2 regions of the Eubacterium sp. SB2 genome follow, and region 2 is predicted to be linked to the other one. Evidence: a T-box and tRNA genes for the amino acid it is inferred to sense, from the RefSeq annotation. Region 2 holds a T-box; the other holds one or more tRNA genes.

Region 1 (9,841 bases), on a different contig from region 2:
TTCCTCCTTGATCTGCGCGTAGACAAACCGGAAATCATAAGGCCTGTATATGGCCTCCGCTGCGGGCATGAGGAACGTAAATGGCTGCTTCTGTTCATACATGTCCATCATAGAGGCTTTGAGCAGACGGCCCATATAGCCCCTCTTTCTGTACGCCTCCTCCGTTGCCACGGCAATGATATAATTGCATAACTGCTGTGTACCGCCGATCCTCATCATGTAGGGATTGAGCTGGAGCATGGAACGGATGGCCCCATCCTCCTCTATTACATAGATCTGATTGTCCCTGGTCTTAATAAAGTAATAGTAGTCCAGAAATGCTTTGCTGTCTTCCGGAAATACCTTCTCCCACAGCGCTCTTGTCCTGCTGTGTTCACTGCTGTCAAGCTTTCGAAGCTGCATTTTATATTCCCTCTTTTCTTACTTCCTGGGACAGCCCTTGCAGCCCTCGCATCCATTTGGATTGGGGGTCACATCGTAGCTGCTGTAGTTCATAATCTTTTCCAGAGCACACACCGCCTGAGAGGAAATCCCCGCTCCGCGCCCTGTAAATCCAAGCCCCTCTTCCGTTGTTGCCTTGATATTGACCTGGTCAGGCATAAGATTCAGTGCATCCGCTACATTCTTTATCATCTCATCTATATATGGGCGCATCTTGGGCTGCTGCGCAACAATGGTTGCATCAATGTTCTCAATCACAAACTGCTTTTCATCCAGAAGTGCTGCTACATGTTCCAGCAGCCTGATGCTGGAAATGCCTTTGTACTGCGGATCTGTATCCGGAAAATGCTTTCCGATATCCCCCAGTGCCGCAGCTCCGAGAAGCGCATCCATAATGGCATGTACAACCACATCTGCGTCCGAATGCCCCTGAAGTCCCTTCTCATATGGTATCTCTACTCCTCCGAGAATCAGCTTTCTGTCTTCGACCAGCCTGTGTACATCATATCCCATACCTACACGCATGTTCTGTCTCTCCTTATTCATATTCTATTTTTCTTCGTCGTCAGTCTCTTCCATTGATTCTTCCGTGGTATCCCCGTTTAGATCTATCAGTGTATCTGCAGGTGTAACTGTGTCCTGGGCTGCATCGTCCTTCATAGCTTCTGCAGTTTTCGTTCTGTTATTCTTCTCACTGTCATCATTTGGATTCGCTTTTCTGTCATCTGAAAAATCCGTCTCCCTGGAATCTGCATCTTTCTCCTCGTAAGGCATTTCCTCTTCAGACTCCTCCTCGGTATCTTCCTCTTCTGAAGAAGTCTCCTTCTCAGGATCTGCTTCTATTGTATCTGCAGAATTGTCTTCCTCTGAAGATGTCTCTTCCTCATTCTGCAATTTGTTTCTCATTGCGATTACGCTTTTTGCGGATATAATCACGATCACCGCCCCTATCACAATAAACAAGATACCTGCGGTCATCATAAACACCATGTTTTCGGGTCTTTCAGTCAGCATCCCGCTTACGATCTGGTACCCCAGATAGATCACATACAGGCCGGCTACAATTCTCAACACGAGCCAGGATTTTTCATTCATTTGTTTGTCCTCCGTTTCATTTTTCATTCTCTGATTCTAACATACTTAGATAAGTATTGCCATAATCAGACACAAAAAAGCTCCGGAAATTTCCGAAGCTTCTCAGTAGCGGAAACTGGATTTGAACCAGCGACACCACGGGTATGAACCGTGTGCTCTAGCCAACTGAGCTATTCCGCCATATGAAATTTTAGAAAGTTATGGGACCTATAGGGCTCGAACCTATGACCCTCTGCTTGTAAGGCAGATGCTCTCCCAGCTGAGCTAAGATCCCATATTCTCCCGGTCTGCGTTTAAGTGTTTGTCTCACCCGCAACCCGCTTTGCTATTATACTATTATTTTTCATCAAATGTCAACACCTTTTTTCCTATTTTTTCAAATTTTTTTAACAAATCAGAAACTTCGTCCGGCGCTGCACATGGTACCCCTTATAAACACGGGCCGTATCCCATTTTTTAATATTTCATATCGCGGATACGGCCCCTTTTATTTAGAATAATTTAGATCTATTTGAAATATTTCACACCGGATTCAAAGATTTTCATGTCCTGTTCTCCGTAAATATTTATGGCAACCGAGTTGTCTCTTCTCTCTGAATGCGCCATCTTGCCAAGCACACGGCCGTCCGGGCTTGTGATTCCTTCGATTGCGCGGTAAGAGCCGTTGACATTCCACTCTTCATCCATGCTGATCACGCCGTCAATGTCACAATACTGTGTCGCAACCTGACCGTTGGCAAACAGTTTATCCAGCCATTCTTCACTGGCAACAAAACGCCCTTCCCCGTGGGATGCCGGATTCGTATACACGCCGCCAAGAGACGCCTCCTGAAGCCATGGAGATTTATTTGTCACCACTTTTGTGTATACCATCTTTGAGATATGGCGTCCGATGGTGTTATAGGTCAGTGTCGGAGAATCCTCCTTCTGGCCTGTAATGGTTCCGTAAGGCACAAGCCCCAGTTTGATCAGGGCCTGGAAGCCGTTGCACACACCAAGGGCAAGTCCGTCTCTCTCATTGAGCAGTTTTTCTACCGCCTCTTTGATCTTGGCATTCTGGAAGGCTGTAGCGAAGAATTTGGCAGAACCGTCCGGTTCGTCACCCGCGCTGAAACCGCCCGGGAACATGATCATCTGCGCCTGTGTGATGGCATTTTCGAACTCTGCCACTGAATGACGGATGTCTTCCGCATCCAGGTTCTTAAATACTTTCGTTATCACCTTCGCGCCTGCGCGCTCAAAGGCTCTCTTGCTGTCGTATTCACAGTTGGTTCCCGGGAATACCGGGATGAATACGGTTGGCTGCCCGATCTTATGGCTGCATATATGGATATCCTTTGTATCATATAATTTGTCTTCCAATACTTCTTTGCTGTCTGCAGAAGATCTTGTGGCAAATACCTTCTCCAGGGTCTCTGTCCAGGCCGTCTTCGCCTCGCTCAGAGTGATCTTTGCATTCCCATAGCTGAATGTACCGTCGTCTGTCACCTCACCGATGACGGTATAACTGATTGCCAATTCTCCCACCTGATCAGCAGGCACTTCCGCAACCAGATCTCCAAATGCCGGCGCAAACAGTTCTCCGGCATCCATGCTGTGCTCTATCTTTAGCCCAAGCCCGTTTCCAAACGCCATTTTGCTGACGGCAGCCATCACACCGTGACGGTCCAGGGCATATGCGGATACAATTCTGCCATTGTGTATATCGCTCTCGAACTTTCCGTACTGATCCATCAGCCGGCCGTATACAGGGAGGTCATATCCATCCTTCTCGATTCTCATCCATACCAGCTTATTTCCCGCCTTTTTCAGTTCCGGGGTAATGATATCCTTCTCCGTTGCCATATCGACAGCAAAAGAAACCAGAGTCGGGGGCACATCAATATCCTGGAATGTTCCAGACATACTGTCCTTGCCGCCTATGGAAGGCAGGCCGAATCCCAGCTGTGCGTCATAAGCCCCCAGCAGAGCCGCAAAAGGCTGGCTCCATCTTTTCGGGTCTTCTGTCATTCTGCGGAAATATTCCTGGAACGTAAAGCGGATCTTCCGGTAATCACCGCCGGCCGCCACGATCTTAGCCACGGATTCTACGACTGCGTAAACGGCACCGTGATACGGACTCCAGCTGGAAAGATAGGGGTCAAAACCATAGCTCATCATGGAAACACTGTCTGTGCTGCCATTTTGCACCGGCACCTTAGCAACCATAGCCTGTGTCTCTGTCATCTGGTACTTTCCGCCATGCGGCATAAATACGGAGCCGGCGCCGATAGATCCGTCGAACATCTCCACAAGCCCCTTCTGGGAGCATACATTCAGATCGCTCAGCATATCAAGCCATTTTCCTCTTACATCCTGCACGTCTTCCTTTATAAAAATTGTATCTTTTTTATTCGGAATCTCCACCTCGACGGATGTCTCCTGATGGGCGCCGTTCGTATCCAGGAATGCACGGGAAATATTAACGATCTCTTTTCCGCGCCATGAAAGTACCAGTCTCGGGGCCTCCGTAACCACTGCCACTTCAACGGCCTCCAGATTCTCTTCCTTTGCATAATCCAGAAATTGTTTTACATCTTTTGGATCGACAACAACAGCCATTCTCTCCTGAGACTCTGAGATCGCGATCTCAGTCCCGTCAAGACCGGCATATTTCTTCGGTACCTTGTCCAGATCTACCCGGAGCCCGTCCGCAAGCTCTCCGATGGCAACTGAGACACCGCCCGCACCAAAATCATTGCATTTTTTAATTAGGGCACTGACTTCTTCTCTTCTGAATAAACGCTGGATCTTACGCTCTGTCGGCGGGTTACCCTTCTGCACCTCTGCACCGCAGGTCTCGATAGACTCTTCCGTGTGGACCTTGGAAGAACCGGTCGCTCCGCCGCATCCGTCGCGCCCTGTGCGTCCGCCAAGGAGAATGATGATATCTCCGGGATCTGAAGTCTCTCTGATGACTGCACGTCTGGGAGCAGCGCCGAGAACTGCGCCGATCTCCATACGTTTTGCCACATAGTCCGGGTGATAGATCTCCTTGACCGCTCCGGTTGCAAGGCCGATCTGGTTTCCATAGGAACTGTAGCCCGCAGCGGCTCCCCGTACCAGTTTCTTCTGCGGCAGCTTTCCTTTTAAGGTATCCTTTACAGACACGGTAGGATCTGCTGCTCCGGTCACACGCATCGCCTGGTATACATAGGTCCTCCCTGACAGCGGATCGCGGATCGCACCGCCCAGACAGGTCGCAGCCCCGCCAAAAGGCTCGATCTCAGTCGGGTGGTTGTGTGTCTCATTTTTAAAATTAATCAGCCACTCCTCTTCCGCGCCGTCTACCTTGATCGGCACAACAATACTGCAGGCATTGATCTCCTCAGACTCTTCCTGATCCTGGAGTTTCCCTTCCTTTTTCAGCTTTCTCATCGCCATAAGGGCCAGGTCCATCAGGCAGACAAACTTGTCCTCTCTGCCGGCAAAGATTTCGCTGTGGTCTTTGAGATATTGTTTGTATGTATTTACGATGGGTGCTTTATAATCGCCCTCGCCAAAGGTAATCTCCTTTAATTCCGTGGAGAAGGTGGTATGGCGGCAGTGATCTGACCAGTAGGTATCCAGCACGCGGATCTCCGTCATCGTCGGGTCTCTGTGCTCTTCTCCGCTGTAGTACTTCTGGATATGCAGGAAATCTTTAAACGTCATTGCCAGTCCCAGTGAATCATAGAGCTTCTTCAGCTCCTCCTGGGGCATATTCTGGAATCCGTCAAATACTTTAACATCCTCCGGTTCCTCAAATACTGTGACCAGAGTCTCCGGTTTTTCCATCCCGGTTTCCCTGGAATCCACCGGGTTGATGCAGTGGTTCTTAATCGCACCAAATTCTTCTTCCGTTACGGTTCCTTCTATTACATAAGTAGTCGCAGTGCGGATGATCGGCTTTTCATCTTCCTTAATAAACTGCACGCACTGTTCTGCTGAATCCGCCCTCTGGTCAAACTGTCCCGGGAGATATTCTACTGAAAATACATGGCTCTCCTCTTTCATCGGAAAACTTTCCTGATAAAGTGTATCAACAGGAGGCTCTGCAAATATCCCACTGCATGCTTTTTCAAAAGTGGTATCGGAAAGATTCTCCACATCATAGCGGATCAGGACGCGTACATCTGTCACCGTCTGAATTCCCAGATAGTGTTTAATCTCATGCCGCAGTTCCTTAGCTGAAACAGCAAATTCCGGTTTTTTCTCCACATAAACACGTCTTACATTACTCATAAACGATCTCCTTTGCATTTTATTCTGCCGCAGTTCACTGCGCACATTTTAATTTCATCTTACTTGTTCTGCAGCATTGCTGCAAATCTGCCCGCCAGAACATCAGTAGTATCGTGTCCTTTTGTCAGCTCTTTTCTATCCTATCACATTTTTTCTCATTAGTACAATTAATATAATTAAACTTATTAATTAGTACAGTTAATCTTTGACTTTTTTCTCCATATCATGCTGATGATCAGCAACACTGCAAGTCCAGCTATAAAGAGAACACCAATTCTAATAACCATATCGGAAAACAGGCCTTCCGGGAGCATTCTGATCATATAATCCTCGGCCGGATCAAACAGCCACAGGTCGTTTGTAAAGAAAATCTCATGAAATTTTGTGAAGGCAGCCGAAAAATCCCTGGAAAATAAATACGCCAGAAGAGCCGTTCCCGCCGCCGTTAACCCCAATGCGATCTGAAACGCCCTGGGAATCAGATACTTCCACCTTGCCTTTGTCGCAATCAAAACGGCAAGACAGATCAGCAATACTGCAGCAGCCCAAGTCCTGAGGCGCAGCCCTCCAATGAAAAGTCCCTGCACATCCGCCATATGCAGCTTATCCTGTTCATTAAAGAAATCCTGTTCCTTCCCCTCCACTGTAATGATCACCTCCAGATTCTCCCGGTCCCCCTTTAGATAATCCATCATCTCATGGGTCACATACATCACATCCTCCATCTTCATGTCCAGATCCGGGAGCACATCGTATTTCTCATACTCTCTTTCATAAAAACTGAAATCCGCGTACATCGCTGCCTGAAAGCTCGTGATCAGAAGGATCAAAATTACAGACAGCGATAGTATAACGCCCAATACCCAATGTACTTTTTTCATCCTGCCATCTCCTGTCGTACCATACCTTATTGATTTCGAATATCCAGCCTGTCGAAGACATCTTCGTCAGATTATGATTCAATAAGTACAGATATTATTTTATTTAACGTTTTTATTTTATCATAATACCGATTGTAATTCATCTCAATTTGGCTTATAATACAAGCAATACTTATTAGGAGGTCTAATAATGGATATCAATTATGAACTGTACAAAGTATTTTTTCATGTTGCATCCACCCTCAGCTTTTCGGAGGCGTCAAAACAGCTTTTTATTTCACAGTCAGCGGTCAGCCAGTCCATCAAAACACTGGAGCGCAAGCTGGACCAGACTCTGTTTATCCGCAGTACCAAACGGGTCCTTCTGACCCCGGAAGGTGAGATTCTGCTTCGGCATATCGAACCAGCCATGCATCTGATTCAGCGGGGTGAGGCCCAGCTGCTGGATGCCGCTTCCACGGGAGGCCAGATCCGCATAGGGGCCAGTGACACGATCTGCCGTTATTTCCTGGTTCCATATCTTGAAAAATTTCACAAAGCATTCCCCAGCGCACACATCAAAGTAAACAACCAGACCTCCATCAAATGTGTGGAAATGCTGGAATCCGGCCAGGTTGACCTGATTGTTGTCAACTACCCCAACAACTATCTGAGCAACGTCTCCTCTATTAAGAAAATCAAAACATTCCGGGATGTATTTATCGCGAACGAATCATTCCATGAATTGAAAGAGAAGAAGCTAACCTATAAACAGCTTTCCCAGTATCCGATCCTTATGCTGGATAGGCACAGCACAACGAGTGAATTTCTCCATCGGTTATTCCAGCAGCACCAGCTGGATCTGGTTCCGGAGATCGAGCTGACCAGCAACGACCTGCTCATCGACCTCGCCCGCATCGGACTGGGCATTGCTTTTATCCCCGATTACTGCATGACGGGCGGGCAGAAAGGTATTTTTGTTGTGGAGACCAAAGAGGAACTGCCGGAAAGAGAACTGGTCATCGCTTATAACGAACAAATGCCGCTCACCAGGGCCGCGGAAGAATTTTTAAATTATTTTTAAGAAGGAAAAGCCCATGAATCATAAAATATTGTTAGTAGATGATGAAAAGGATATTGTTGACCTGATTGAGGAAGTGCTGCGTCGGGATGGCTTTCAAAATATTGAAAGGGCATATACTGGGGCAGACGCCGTAGAGCTCTGCAAAACCTTTGATCCGGATGTTATCGTTCTGGACATTATGCTTCCTGACCTGGACGGGATCGAGGTATGTAAGAAAATACGCGGATTTTCTTTTTGCTCGATTCTATTTCTGTCTTCCAAAAACGATGATATCGACAAGATCCTGGGGCTGTCCAGCGGCGGGGATGACTATATCACCAAGCCTTTCAGCCCCAGGGAAGTCGTATTCCGGATCAAGGCGCAGCTCCGCCGCCAGCAATATCAGGCCTCCATCCATACCCCTGAAACGGAAACGGTTGCTGCGAGCAGCCTTTTCCTGGACAGAGAAAGCTGCCGCATTCTAAAATCCGGAAAGGAGTTAAGCCTTACAGGCCGTGAATTCCTGCTCCTTGCCTATCTGATGGAAAATGCAGATAAAATCTTAAGTAAAGAACGCCTCTACGAACATGTATGGGGGGAATACAGCAGTATCTGTGATAATACGATTATGGTGCATATCCGTCATATCAGGGAGAAAATCGAGGATATTCCATCCAGCCCCAGGCAGCTTGTAACAATAAAAGGGCTGGGTTATAAGCTGAAGAAAAGGGTGGATTAAATGAGAAAATCTGGTTACCGCACTGCTTTTCATATATACCTTATCTTTTTACTGGCGCTTCTCGGCGCCCTTATTTTCTCTGCCCTGTTTTTCTTCTCGGTTATCACCGTAAAGTTTCCCGATGGTTCTGTGCAGCGAAGCGATTATCCCAAGGCATTCACAGAGGATTTTGGCAGACAGATTACTTTTATAGATGGTAAACCGCAGATAAAACAGACCGGAATCGAACTGCTCCGTGCAAATCAGGCGGGTATTCAGGTTTTAGATGACAGGGGCGGGGAAATCGCCAGTTATCAGAGGCCTGCGGATGCAAAGACTTCCTATTCTGATGCGGAGCTGCTGCGGCTTTACCGGACAGGGGAGTTTTTCGATACCACTGCGTTTATCGGAAATCTGAATGATAAGGGCAAAGAGTTTTCTTACATCTTGTATTTTCCTGTGAATGTAACAAAAGTCACCATGTTTCTGAATGGCGACAGATTCACTACCGGTAAAACAATCTTTACATTGGGCACAGGAGTACTTATCATGATCCTCCTTGCCGGAGGCATTATATATGGATTCTGGATCACAAATAAAATGAACCACATTTCTGAATGCGTTCGTTCTATAGCAAAGCGTGATTATAACCCTCTCATAATCAAAGGCTCATTCGGAGACGTATATGAAAGCCTGAATCAGCTTGACCAGGATATCCGGGACACCGACAGATTAAAAGAACAGACGGAATCGATGCGTGAAGAATGGATTGCTAATATCACACACGATTTAAAAACACCGCTCTCCCCAATTAAAGGTTATGCGGAGATTCTATTTGAAAACGGCTCCATTACAGGCCCGCAGCTTCATAAGTACTCTGGGGTCATTTTAAAAAATGTCTCTTCCATCGAACAGCTTATCGAGGATCTGAAGCTGACTTATCAATTAGAAAGCGCAATGCTGCCGGTTCAGAGCACAAGACAGGATTTCGTGCGTTTTATGAAAGAGCTGGTCATTGATATATTGAACAATCCCGCATACGAAAACCGTGTTATTCATTTTGAATCCGATCAAGAACCTATCTATTTCTCATTTGATGAGAAGCTGATGGCAAGGGCTTTCCAGAACCTCATCCTCAATTCTTTTACCCACGGAAACAGGGATACCGAAGTTAGTTTGGAGATCACATCAGCGGACAGGATGCTCATAATCGTTGTAAGCGACAACGGGCCCGGCATGAATCCTTCCGAACTGTCCATGCTATTTCAGCGCTACTACAGAGGCGCCAGCTCCGGGCAGAAAACGGAGGGGACGGGGCTGGGGCTTGCCATCGCCAAAAGTATAGTAGAAGCCCAGGGCGGCAGGATCTGTGCAGACAGTGAACTCCATGCCGGAACATCT
Region 2 (9,841 bases):
ACTTCCACGGTCATCTGCTGCCCTTCAATCCTGCAGCGGATGGAAACTTTATGTATCTCGTTCTCATATCCATGGATAATGGCGTTGGTTACCGCCTCAGATATGGCTGTCTTCACATCCGAGACTTCTTCTACAGTCGGGTTCAGCTGCGTCAGAAATGATGCCACTGCCACTCTCGCAAATCCCTCGTTCGATGAATGGCTGTCAAAAATTATCTCCATTTCATTTGTGTTTTTCATGCCTCGTCCTCCTCATATATCTGCATTATTTTTGTCATTCCCGACATCGTCAGGATCTTTTTTATTCTCGCATTGGCGTGTACCGCCCAGACTTCGCCTCCCACCAGGCGGATGATCTTATACCTTCCCATTATAACTCCAATTCCCGAACTGTCCATAAAATCCGTCATCTCAAAGTCGAAAATAACAAACTTAATATGGTTCCTTTCAATCAATGCATCTGCATTTTTACGCATTTCCTCCGCATTGTGATGATCCACCTCGCTGGGCAGGTAAATTGTCAGGCAGTTCTCCTGCACCTGATACTTCATAGTACTCCTCCTCTATGCTATTCATATTCTTCCGGACTTTTTTATGCGCTCCCCGCAGTCCTGTTCTCTCTTTCATGTATCCTGCGCTTCTTTTCTTTCCCGCTGCCGTTTTTTCGTTACTGCGCACGCCCCAAAGGTCTTAGCAGCAACGTTTTTCCCATCAGAAAAAGGATATGCAGCTTTCTACATATCCTTATCTTTCGTGTATCAGAACCGCCTGAGCCGCGTATCACCGCGCTGCAGTCCTCTTATGTATCTCTTCTTCTGCCTCTATTGTCCGTCTGTATTCTGTCCTTCGTTGTCTGCACTGCCGGTCTGATCCGCATTGCCATCCTGCTGATCCGTACTCTGCTGATCGGCATTCTGCCCGCCGTCAGACTGTGTATCTCCCCCCTGGGAAATACTGTCCAGGCTGTTCTGAGCCTCCTGGGCGCGTTCCGTATCCGGGTACAGCTCGGTCACGCGTTTCAGATACTTCACCGCATTATCGTTGTCGCCGTTGCGCATATAGGCAACTCCCAGATTCAGAAGTGCTCCTCCGCTGTCATATCCCTCGTCCATACGCACTACCTTGCTGAGGGAATCAATCGCCGTATCATAGTTAGCCACTTCGAGGGATGCTGTCCCTCCGGAATACAAAGACTGGCAGGCAGACGGGAAAATGCTTTGGGCCAGTTCATCATACATCGCCTGACCGCCTTCTCCCAGTGCATCCTTATTTACATTCAGCAGTGTCTCCGCCATGGCATCGTCTGTATAACTGTTGGAGTAGAATTGGTTGGACACTGTCATCAGATTTTCATAACTCTCAGCCGTGCTGGCCGCATTCTGCGCAGCCTGCTCGGAATTCTCGTCGTTTTCCCGGTATTGGTTCAGCGTCCTTGTCTGGGCGCTGATCTGTGCTTCCATTGCATTGATACGCTCGCTGTACTCTATAATCTGCTTATTGACGCTGTCAGCTTTCGCCTCATTCACTGCCGGCACGATCAGAAACCAAACAATGGCTGCCCCGATCACCGCCCCTACGACAATATTCATCACCGTAAACTTACTGGCCAGCACCTTGAGTCCAGCGTGCCTTGGCTGGATGATCGTCTCATTCCCCAGGCTGTATTCTACCGTTTCCTCTTTGCCTTTTTTTCCATCTTTTACTTTTTTACCGCGCAAATTAGCCATCTCATGCATATAACGCAAAGTCATGTCATTCGTCGTATCCAGCTTTCTGGCAATGCGAAGAATCTGCCTCGCCTTGGCATACTGCTCGGTACGCAGGTATAAGAGCGCCAGAAGCTGATAGGCCTTCAAAAATGTCGGATGAGATGCAACCACTTTCTTCAGTTGGATGATTGCCAGATCCTCACCATTCTGGCTGCAATACACAAGACACTGATTGTAGCGCTTCACGGCCTGGTTGATTATTTCCAGCTCACTGGCCGATTGCTGTACTTCACTGATAAAATAATCAGCCACATTATCCCTGGGTTTCAGATTCTTACTGATAATCCACTCGACCAGGCCTTCCGCCACTTCTCCGCGGCCATAGTATACAAGGCCTAAAAGATTTCTGGCGGCAATATTTTCTCTATTATATTGTAAACTCCGCCGAAGTGAGGTAACCGCACCGGACATGTCACGTATCTGCGCTTTCCTCAGGCCATCATTATACCAGTAATTGGACTGGTATAAGATTTTCTTCGTATAGTCCATCTATGCTCACCATTATCTTTCTTATTTCGTCTGATCCATTACTTCTCTCAGAAGGTCCGTCATATCTGACAAATCTTCCTGATATACTGCATCTTCAATGTCTTCTACTTCCAGGCTAGGTTTAAACTTCTTCAGTTCTTCTTCAAAATCCAGCATTACACGGCCTCCTTTTCTCAGGTATTCTTGTCACCCTGCTTTCTCACAGCGTTCTCCCTTCTGGCCGGAATGAGCGCTTTTATCATTCCAGTCAGATAAAGAGACCCCAGACAGTATATCGTCCTGTCCTGCTGATGACCCATCACGTAACGGAGCGCTTCTTCTAAGGACTCCCGCGCGAAAACAGGTTTCTCCGTATATTTTTCAAAAATACGCTGCAGCTCTTCTATACGTGCAGCACGCCCGTCATCAATCAAGGTAATCATGTAGAAATCCGTATCCAGATTTCTGCACAGACAGGCAATCATCTCTTCATAATCTTTATCCCGTACCGCAGAGAACAGAATAATATTCCCTTTTTCCTTATCCTGAACGCTCTGTACAAAGCTCTCAACTGCACTGACATTATGTGCACCGTCTACATAGACATCCGGGAGTATCTCTTCCATGCGGCCTTCCCATCTTACACCGGCAAGGGCCTCCCGCCACCGGCATATCTTCCCTTCGTTTCCGAAGATCTGCCTCATAGCCTCCAGGGCCAGAATGGCATTGCCCGGCTGATAAAGCCCAATGTTATCAAGAGTCCATGTAGTATCTCCATAATACGCATTTACGCAGGAAAATGCAATATGTTTGTCCCGGATTCCCAGAATTTCGTACGCGTCTTTCCCTATTTTTTTACAGGGCGCCCCAAGTTCTGCGGCTCTCTTCTCGATTACGCGGCTGCTGGCCTCCTGGGTGTCTGCATAGAACACCGGCACGCCCTTTTTGATAATCCCCGCTTTTTCAAATGCAATTTGTTCCAGCGTATCCCCAAGAATCGCCGTATGGTCCAGTCCGATAGAAGTAATCACGGATACCAACGGTTTCCCGATGGCATTCGTGGCGTCCAAACGCCCCCCCAGACCGGTTTCAAGCACAACGTACTCCACGCCGGCTTTGGCGAAAGCTGTCATTGCCATCCCGAAAAGGAATTCAAAAAAGGTCGGATGGGGCAGATTTTCCGCCTCCATCTCCTCCACTTTTTCCATTACATACCCGAAAACATCCAGAAAATCTTCGTCTGCAATCTGGCAGCCGTTGATCACAATTCGCTCATTCATCTTTACCAGGTGGGGTGAGACAAACATTCCTGCCGTCTTTCCCTGGGCAAGCAGCATGGCGTTCAAATATGCACACACCGACCCTTTTCCGTTCGTACCTGCCACGTGGATCACCCTGCGGCCTTCCTGTGGATTTCCCAGAAACTGAAGAAACCGGATCGTATGCCCCGTCTTATTTTTTGCCGTAAACTTCGGAATATTTAAAATATACTCTGCGGCCTCTGTGTACGTCACTTCTCTTCACCTGTTTCCTGCTCTGCAAATGCTTCGCGGCCCGGTTCCACACCGCCGATGGTCAACGGCAGCTCCGTCAGCTTTCCGCCTTCATACTTATATTCCCTGGATGAGCGGAATATGGTATTGCTGGAACCTACCTGGCACACCTGCAGAATATCCCCGTCCTCAAGGGACGCTTCTTTTAAATCGATTCTGGTATTATTCAGGAACGTACTGCTCTGTTTTTCACCATTTATATAGACTTTACTCTGTTTCGTAAAGTTTTCTCCGTAGATACTATAAGTTCCGTCCAACTGGGAAACCAGTTCGGTTACCGCGGCGTCATTCACTCCCATCACCATATGGCCTTCTGTAATCGGCTGTCCGCTGTCTTTGTAGACATACTGCTTTCCATATAAAATGTCGTACTGCAGAAGTTCCAGGTCCGCCAGATAATTCTTGGTCTGCCGCCTCTGCTGATGGTAATTGAATATCGTGCCGGAATGGATATCCAGACGCTCAAATACATCCGCCATGATCTGGTACGCCGGGATATTTCTATCCTCTTTCTCAAGCCCGATATTATCCCAGATTACATAATTCGTATTATACAGGTATCTGCTCTTGAGATCCTTTGCTTCCAGTCCCATCGTAGGCAGGTGGTCTCCATAAAATACAATGACTGACGGCTCGTTCCGCTGTTCCACCGCCTTCACAAGATCACCGGCAAACTTATCCATTTCATACACTTCGTTCACATAATATTCCCAGGAATTGCGTTTTCCCTCGTCTTCCACCCCGCTCACCACAATCTCCGGGTTCTCAATCATCTTCTCCGTCGGATAATCCCCATGGCCCTGCACACTGATGGTAAACACAAAGTCCTGCTGTTCTGTTGTATCCATGGAATCCATGATATTCGGGATCAGGATATCATCCGTAGCCCATCCCTTGGGCGTAGTCTGGAGAATGTTCATAAACTCTTTGCTCGTATAATGGTCAAACCCCATGTGGTTGAACACCTGGGCGCGGCTGTAGAAGTTACCGCCGTTATTGTGAAGCGCCTCTGCACCATATCCAAACTTACCCAGTGCGGTGGCTGCACTTTCCAGTACTTTGGTCTTTGCGTATGTTTTATAGGGATATTCCCCCGGGCCGAAGAAACGCATACTCATCCCCGTCAGCACCTCAAACTCTGTATTCGCCGTTCCGGCGCCAACGGAAGGGACCTTAAAGTAACCCGTCGAATGCTCCTGATACATCTTTCTCAGATTCGGGATCGGATCTTCCGAAAATTGGAGCCACTCTACCTCTGTAGGGTCAAAGTAGGATTCCAGCTGCACAAAAATAATATTCGGAAGCGTTTCTTCAGTCCTCCCGGTTGTACTTTCTGTAATACTGCCGTTGTTGCTTATCTTAGCCATCGTCTCTTCACTGTAGCCTGCAGGCTCTGAGATACCGGTATTGAATATACTTGCAGTAAAGCAGTACGGGAAACCATAGTCCTCATAGGCAAATGCAATGTTTCCAAAATAGTTGGAGACAACCCGCTTGTCAATCGCCACATCCGTCAGAAAAACATAGGCCCCAAGCCAGAATACAACTCCTGCCAGCGCAAGAATGCGATGCATTTTCCCCGCGTACTGTCCGCCCCTTCGCCACATGGAGATCACCCAGAGAATCACTGCGGCGATACCCACGATCAGCAGGATCAGTTCAAATGTGTTAAAGTAATTGCCTGTCAGGGCCAGCGCGTCCGAAAGTACCTTCAGGTCCTGGGCATTAAAAGGCGTCACCCTTTTCAGAAGCAGATACCCATTGCAAGTTCCCAGAAACAGCCAGAATACACTGAGCAGTATTCTGGCAAACAGTCTCCGCCTGACAAGATAGACAACGGAAAATGTGGCAAATATCAGGAATGCATTGAACAAAAATACTTTTGGCGATCCCACCATGTAGTCCCATGCCTCAAACAGAGAATGACGGGAGATCACCTCAATCAGCAGGTTCAGCACACATGCCAGCAGGAAATGCAGAATCAGTGAGATCCTGTCCATAAACCTGTATACCGGCTGCATCTTCTTCGCAAACTTACTGTTGCGGCGCTGTTCCAGAATCTGCTGCCGCCGCTCCCTTCTCTCTTTCCAGTGCGCTTTGACATCTTCCTTTTTTAAGTTTTTTATTTTATGAAAAAAGCCTTTTATATCAGGTTTCCTGATTTGAATGTGTTTCATTTATGACCTCTCTTACTATTTCTTCAAGCCTTCCATTCTCTCCTGTACCTGTTTTAACATCTGCGTGTATTTCTCCAGCTTTTCACGCTCTTCCTGAACCTTTGCCTCCGGCGCTTTACTGATAAACTTTTCGTTTGACAGCATCCCTTTGGCTCTCGCGATTTCTTTTGTCAGTTTCTGCTCTTCCTTCTTCAGTCGCTCCATTTCCTGTTCAAAATCAACCAGATCTTCTAACGGAAGATAGACGGATGCGCCGGGTACTACAATGGATACTGCATCTTCGCCAACGCCCTGCTTTTCTGCGCTGATATAGAGCTCTGCGGCATTCATCAGAGGCTTAACCGAATCAGACAATGCGGTAAAGCCGTCGCACAGCGCTTTTTCCCCGCTTACAATAAATACCTTTGTTTTGCGGCTGTTCTCCACGTTCATCTCCGCACGGATATTGCGGATTCCCCGGATTACCTCTTTCATATGGTCCAGAACAATCTCGGATGCGTCAAAACTCCACTCTTCCTTATAAACAGGCCAGTCAGACATCATCAGAGATTCCTCTTCCGGCACGAGCGCCTTATAGATCTCCTCTGTTACGAACGGCATAAACGGATGAAGCATCTTAAGCGCCTGCCCGAGAACGGTCTTTAACGTCCACAGTGCACAATTGGCAGCCTGCGGATTCTCCTCCTTATGGTAAATACGGAATTTTGCCATTTCGATATACCAGTCACAGAATTCATCCCATATAAAATCATAAACTTTCTGTACGGCGATTCCAAGCTCGAATTTATCCATATTTTCTGTCACATCTTTTGCCAGGGTGTTGACTTTGGACAAGATCCATTTGTCCTCCTCTGCCAATTCCGCAGTCCCCGGCTGTGTCAGCGTTTCATTTTCAATGTTCATCAGAATAAAGCGGGAAGCGTTCCATACCTTATTGGCAAAGTTTCTGCTTGCCTCCACTCTTTCATTATAAAATCTCATGTCATTCCCAGGCGCATTACCGGTTACCAGCGTCAGGCGGAGTGCATCCGCACCGTACTGGTCGATGATCTCCAGCGGGTCAATCCCATTGCCCAGTGATTTGCTCATCTTGCGCCCCTGAGAATCTCTCACAAGACCATGGATCAGCACTGTATGGAAGGGGGACCTGCCTGTATGCTCGAATCCGGAAAATACCATACGTATTACCCAGAAGAAAATGATGTCGTATCCTGTTACCAGTACGTCTGTCGGATAAAAGTAGTCCAGATCTTCTGTCTTCTCCGGCCATCCCAGTGTGGAGAACGGCCACAGCGCTGAACTGAACCATGTATCCAGGGTATCTTCATCCTGTGTAAAATGGCTGCAGCCGCAGTGCGGACAGGTCTGCGGAACTTCTTTTGCGACAACGAACTCTCCGCATTGATCACAGTAATAAGCCGGAATTCTATGGCCCCACCAGATCTGTCTGGAGATACACCAGTCTTTGATGTTCTCAAGCCAATGCAGGTAGATCTTATCAAAACGTTCCGGCACAAACTTCAGCTCGCCTGTCTTCAAGGCATTGATCGCCGGTTTTGCCAGTTCTTCCATCTTGACGAACCACTGCTGTTTGATCAGCGGTTCCACCGTTGTGCTGCATCTGTCATGGGTTCCGACATTATGAGAATGAGGCTCAATCTTCACAAGATATCCCTGTGCTTCCAGATCCGCAACGATAGCCTTTCTCGCCTCATAGCGCTCCATCCCCGCGTACTTTCCGCCTTTTTCATTGATCGTGGCGTCATCATTCATGATATTGATTTCTTCCAGATTATGACGCTTTCCTACCTCAAAGTCATTCGGGTCATGAGCCGGTGTAATCTTTACCGCACCGGTACCAAATTCCTTGTCAACGTAGTAGTCGGCCACAATCGGTATCTCCCGGTTTACAAGCGGAAGCACTGCCGTCTTTCCCACAATATCGCTGTACCGCTCATCATCCGGATGTACCGCAATTGCAGTATCACCAAGCATAGTCTCGGGACGTGTCGTCGCAATCTCCAGGAATCTGTCCGTTCCTGCGATCGGATACTTGATATGCCAGAAGAAACCGTCCTGCTCCTCATGCTCTACTTCCGCATCGGACAGAGAAGTCTTGCATACCGGACACCAGTTGATGATTCTGGAGCCTTTATAAATATATCCCTTTTCATACAGTTTGATAAAGACGTCTTCAACAGCCTTGGAACAACCTTCATCCATGGTGAAACGTTCTCTGTCCCAGTCACAGGAAATCCCCAGCTTTTTCAGCTGGTTTTCAATCGTTCCGGCATATTCTTCCTTCCACTGCCAGGTTCTCTCAAGAAAGCCTTCTCTTCCCAGCTCTTTCTTGTCGATTCCCTCTTCTTTCAGCTGATTCGTTACCTTGACTTCCGTAGAGATCGCAGCATGGTCTGTTCCCGGAATCCACAAGGCATTGTAGCCCTCCATCCTTTTATAGCGGATCAGGATATCCTGCAGCGTATTATCCAGTGCGTGTCCCATGTGGAGTTTCCCCGTAATATTCGGAGGCGGCATCACCGTAGTAAACGGCTTTCTGCTCCTGTCAATTTCCGCATGAAAATACTTGTTTTCGCACCATTTCTCATAAGTCTTGTCTTCAATTTCTTTCGGATTATAAGTCTTTGCCAATTCTTTGCTCATAGTTTCCTCCTTGTTCTCCCTCATAAATATCGTACTCTTATCTCTGTACCAGCCAAAAGTCTTATGTACAGTTTTCTCTGATCAGGTGTCCGCCCCATCACTTTAGTGACTCGAATGCCATGCAGCATGGTGCACTGCCCGTGAATAGCAACCCGCTTTTTCACGGATTTTTCACAGTTTTTTGAATTTAAAAAGCCCTTTACTATAAGTAAAGGGCGTTATATACGCGGTACCACCTTAATTTTATGTCCTTTTTGTTCTTCGAACCTGCTGCTTCTGCCTGCAGTCTGTCACTGACAAAACAGTATACGGACATCTCTAAAGTCCTGTAACGCGGACAACTCCGGGATATCCTACTGAATGTGCTCTTGTTCAGATATCCGGTTCAGAAGCTACCTTCCACGATCCTCACCTGAAACCACCTTACAGCCAACGGATGGTTCTCTCTGCCAGAAGCGATCATGTACTCCTCTTCCTCAACACCTTTGTATATGATTACCGGACGTCTGTTACGGCCGATAAGATATTAATAAAATGTTAACTTTATATTAACTACAAACTATCATATCTTTCGGACGTTAATTTGTCAAGGTTGTTTAACGAATATTAAGAATTCTGTATTGCCAAACAAACGTATTATACAATATCTATTTTCACAATAATTTGCAGTCACTCAAAATCTTTTCTATTGCCTCCCACGCAGAAAGAGATGGATTTTCTTTATAATATTTGTATCCCCTATATTCAAGCAATCTATATCCATTCTCATTGTTTTTCTGCATGATTTTTCTTGCACGTTCAATAGCGTCAATTACATTAGAAAGATTCATTTTACTCAAACATCGTTTAAAATTATCCTCATGTTTATATTCATCCATGTTCTCAAATTTCTCACCAAAGGCTTTATTAATTGGTGTAATGTACTGCTTTCTATGAGTGAATGAAGCATTACAATTTGCCATGTGCAATATAATCCATAAATCGAAAGTAGAATTACTATATCCTGATTTATACTTTATCTGCTTGCCTATTTGCTCTGCTTTCTTCATATTGTCCATAGCATCTTGGAATCCTTGAACATGATTAGGCTCATCGCTTTCATAATCAAAGAAATGATATACCTTAATCTCTCTTGTGACTGTCAAAGATTTTGCGTGTTTTAGTGGATTCTTTTTCACCGGACAATCAATCGAAACTTTACAAACAGATTC

What was found. A T-box is a leader RNA that pairs with one kind of tRNA and senses whether it is charged. The one in region 2 lies ahead of BN1938_RS07800 (valine--tRNA ligase), so its partner is inferred to be a tRNA-Val.
Region 1: it encodes a tRNA-Val, which carries the amino acid that the T-box ahead of BN1938_RS07800 (valine--tRNA ligase) is inferred to sense. The anticodon was not compared.

What each region holds. Positions count from the first base shown of each region.
Region 1 covers NZ_LN865153.1:1,574,134-1,583,974, reverse strand. The annotation lists gene BN1938_RS19380 (GNAT family N-acetyltransferase) at 1-402, opposite strand, end outside; gene ispF (2-C-methyl-D-erythritol 2,4-cyclodiphosphate synthase) at 421-966, opposite strand; gene BN1938_RS19370 (hypothetical protein) at 991-1,536, opposite strand; tRNA gene BN1938_RS19365 (tRNA-Met) at 1,643-1,716, opposite strand; tRNA gene BN1938_RS19360 (tRNA-Val) at 1,738-1,810, opposite strand; gene BN1938_RS19355 (phosphoribosylformylglycinamidine synthase) at 2,044-5,799, opposite strand; gene BN1938_RS19350 (TIGR01906 family membrane protein) at 5,985-6,680, opposite strand; gene BN1938_RS19345 (LysR family transcriptional regulator) at 6,871-7,743, shown strand; gene BN1938_RS19340 (response regulator transcription factor) at 7,757-8,461, shown strand; gene BN1938_RS19335 (HAMP domain-containing sensor histidine kinase) at 8,462-9,841, shown strand, end outside.
Region 2 covers NZ_LN865152.1:36,766-46,606, forward strand. The annotation lists gene spoIIAB (anti-sigma F factor) at 1-239, opposite strand, end outside; gene BN1938_RS07780 (STAS domain-containing protein) at 236-550, opposite strand; gene BN1938_RS07785 (tetratricopeptide repeat protein) at 821-2,257, opposite strand; gene BN1938_RS24070 (hypothetical protein) at 2,279-2,413, opposite strand; gene BN1938_RS07790 (bifunctional folylpolyglutamate synthase/dihydrofolate synthase) at 2,431-3,750, opposite strand; gene BN1938_RS07795 (LTA synthase family protein) at 3,747-5,966, opposite strand; gene BN1938_RS07800 (valine--tRNA ligase) at 5,982-8,630, opposite strand; T-box leader at 8,839-9,119, opposite strand; gene BN1938_RS07805 (RloB family protein) at 9,284-9,841, opposite strand, start outside.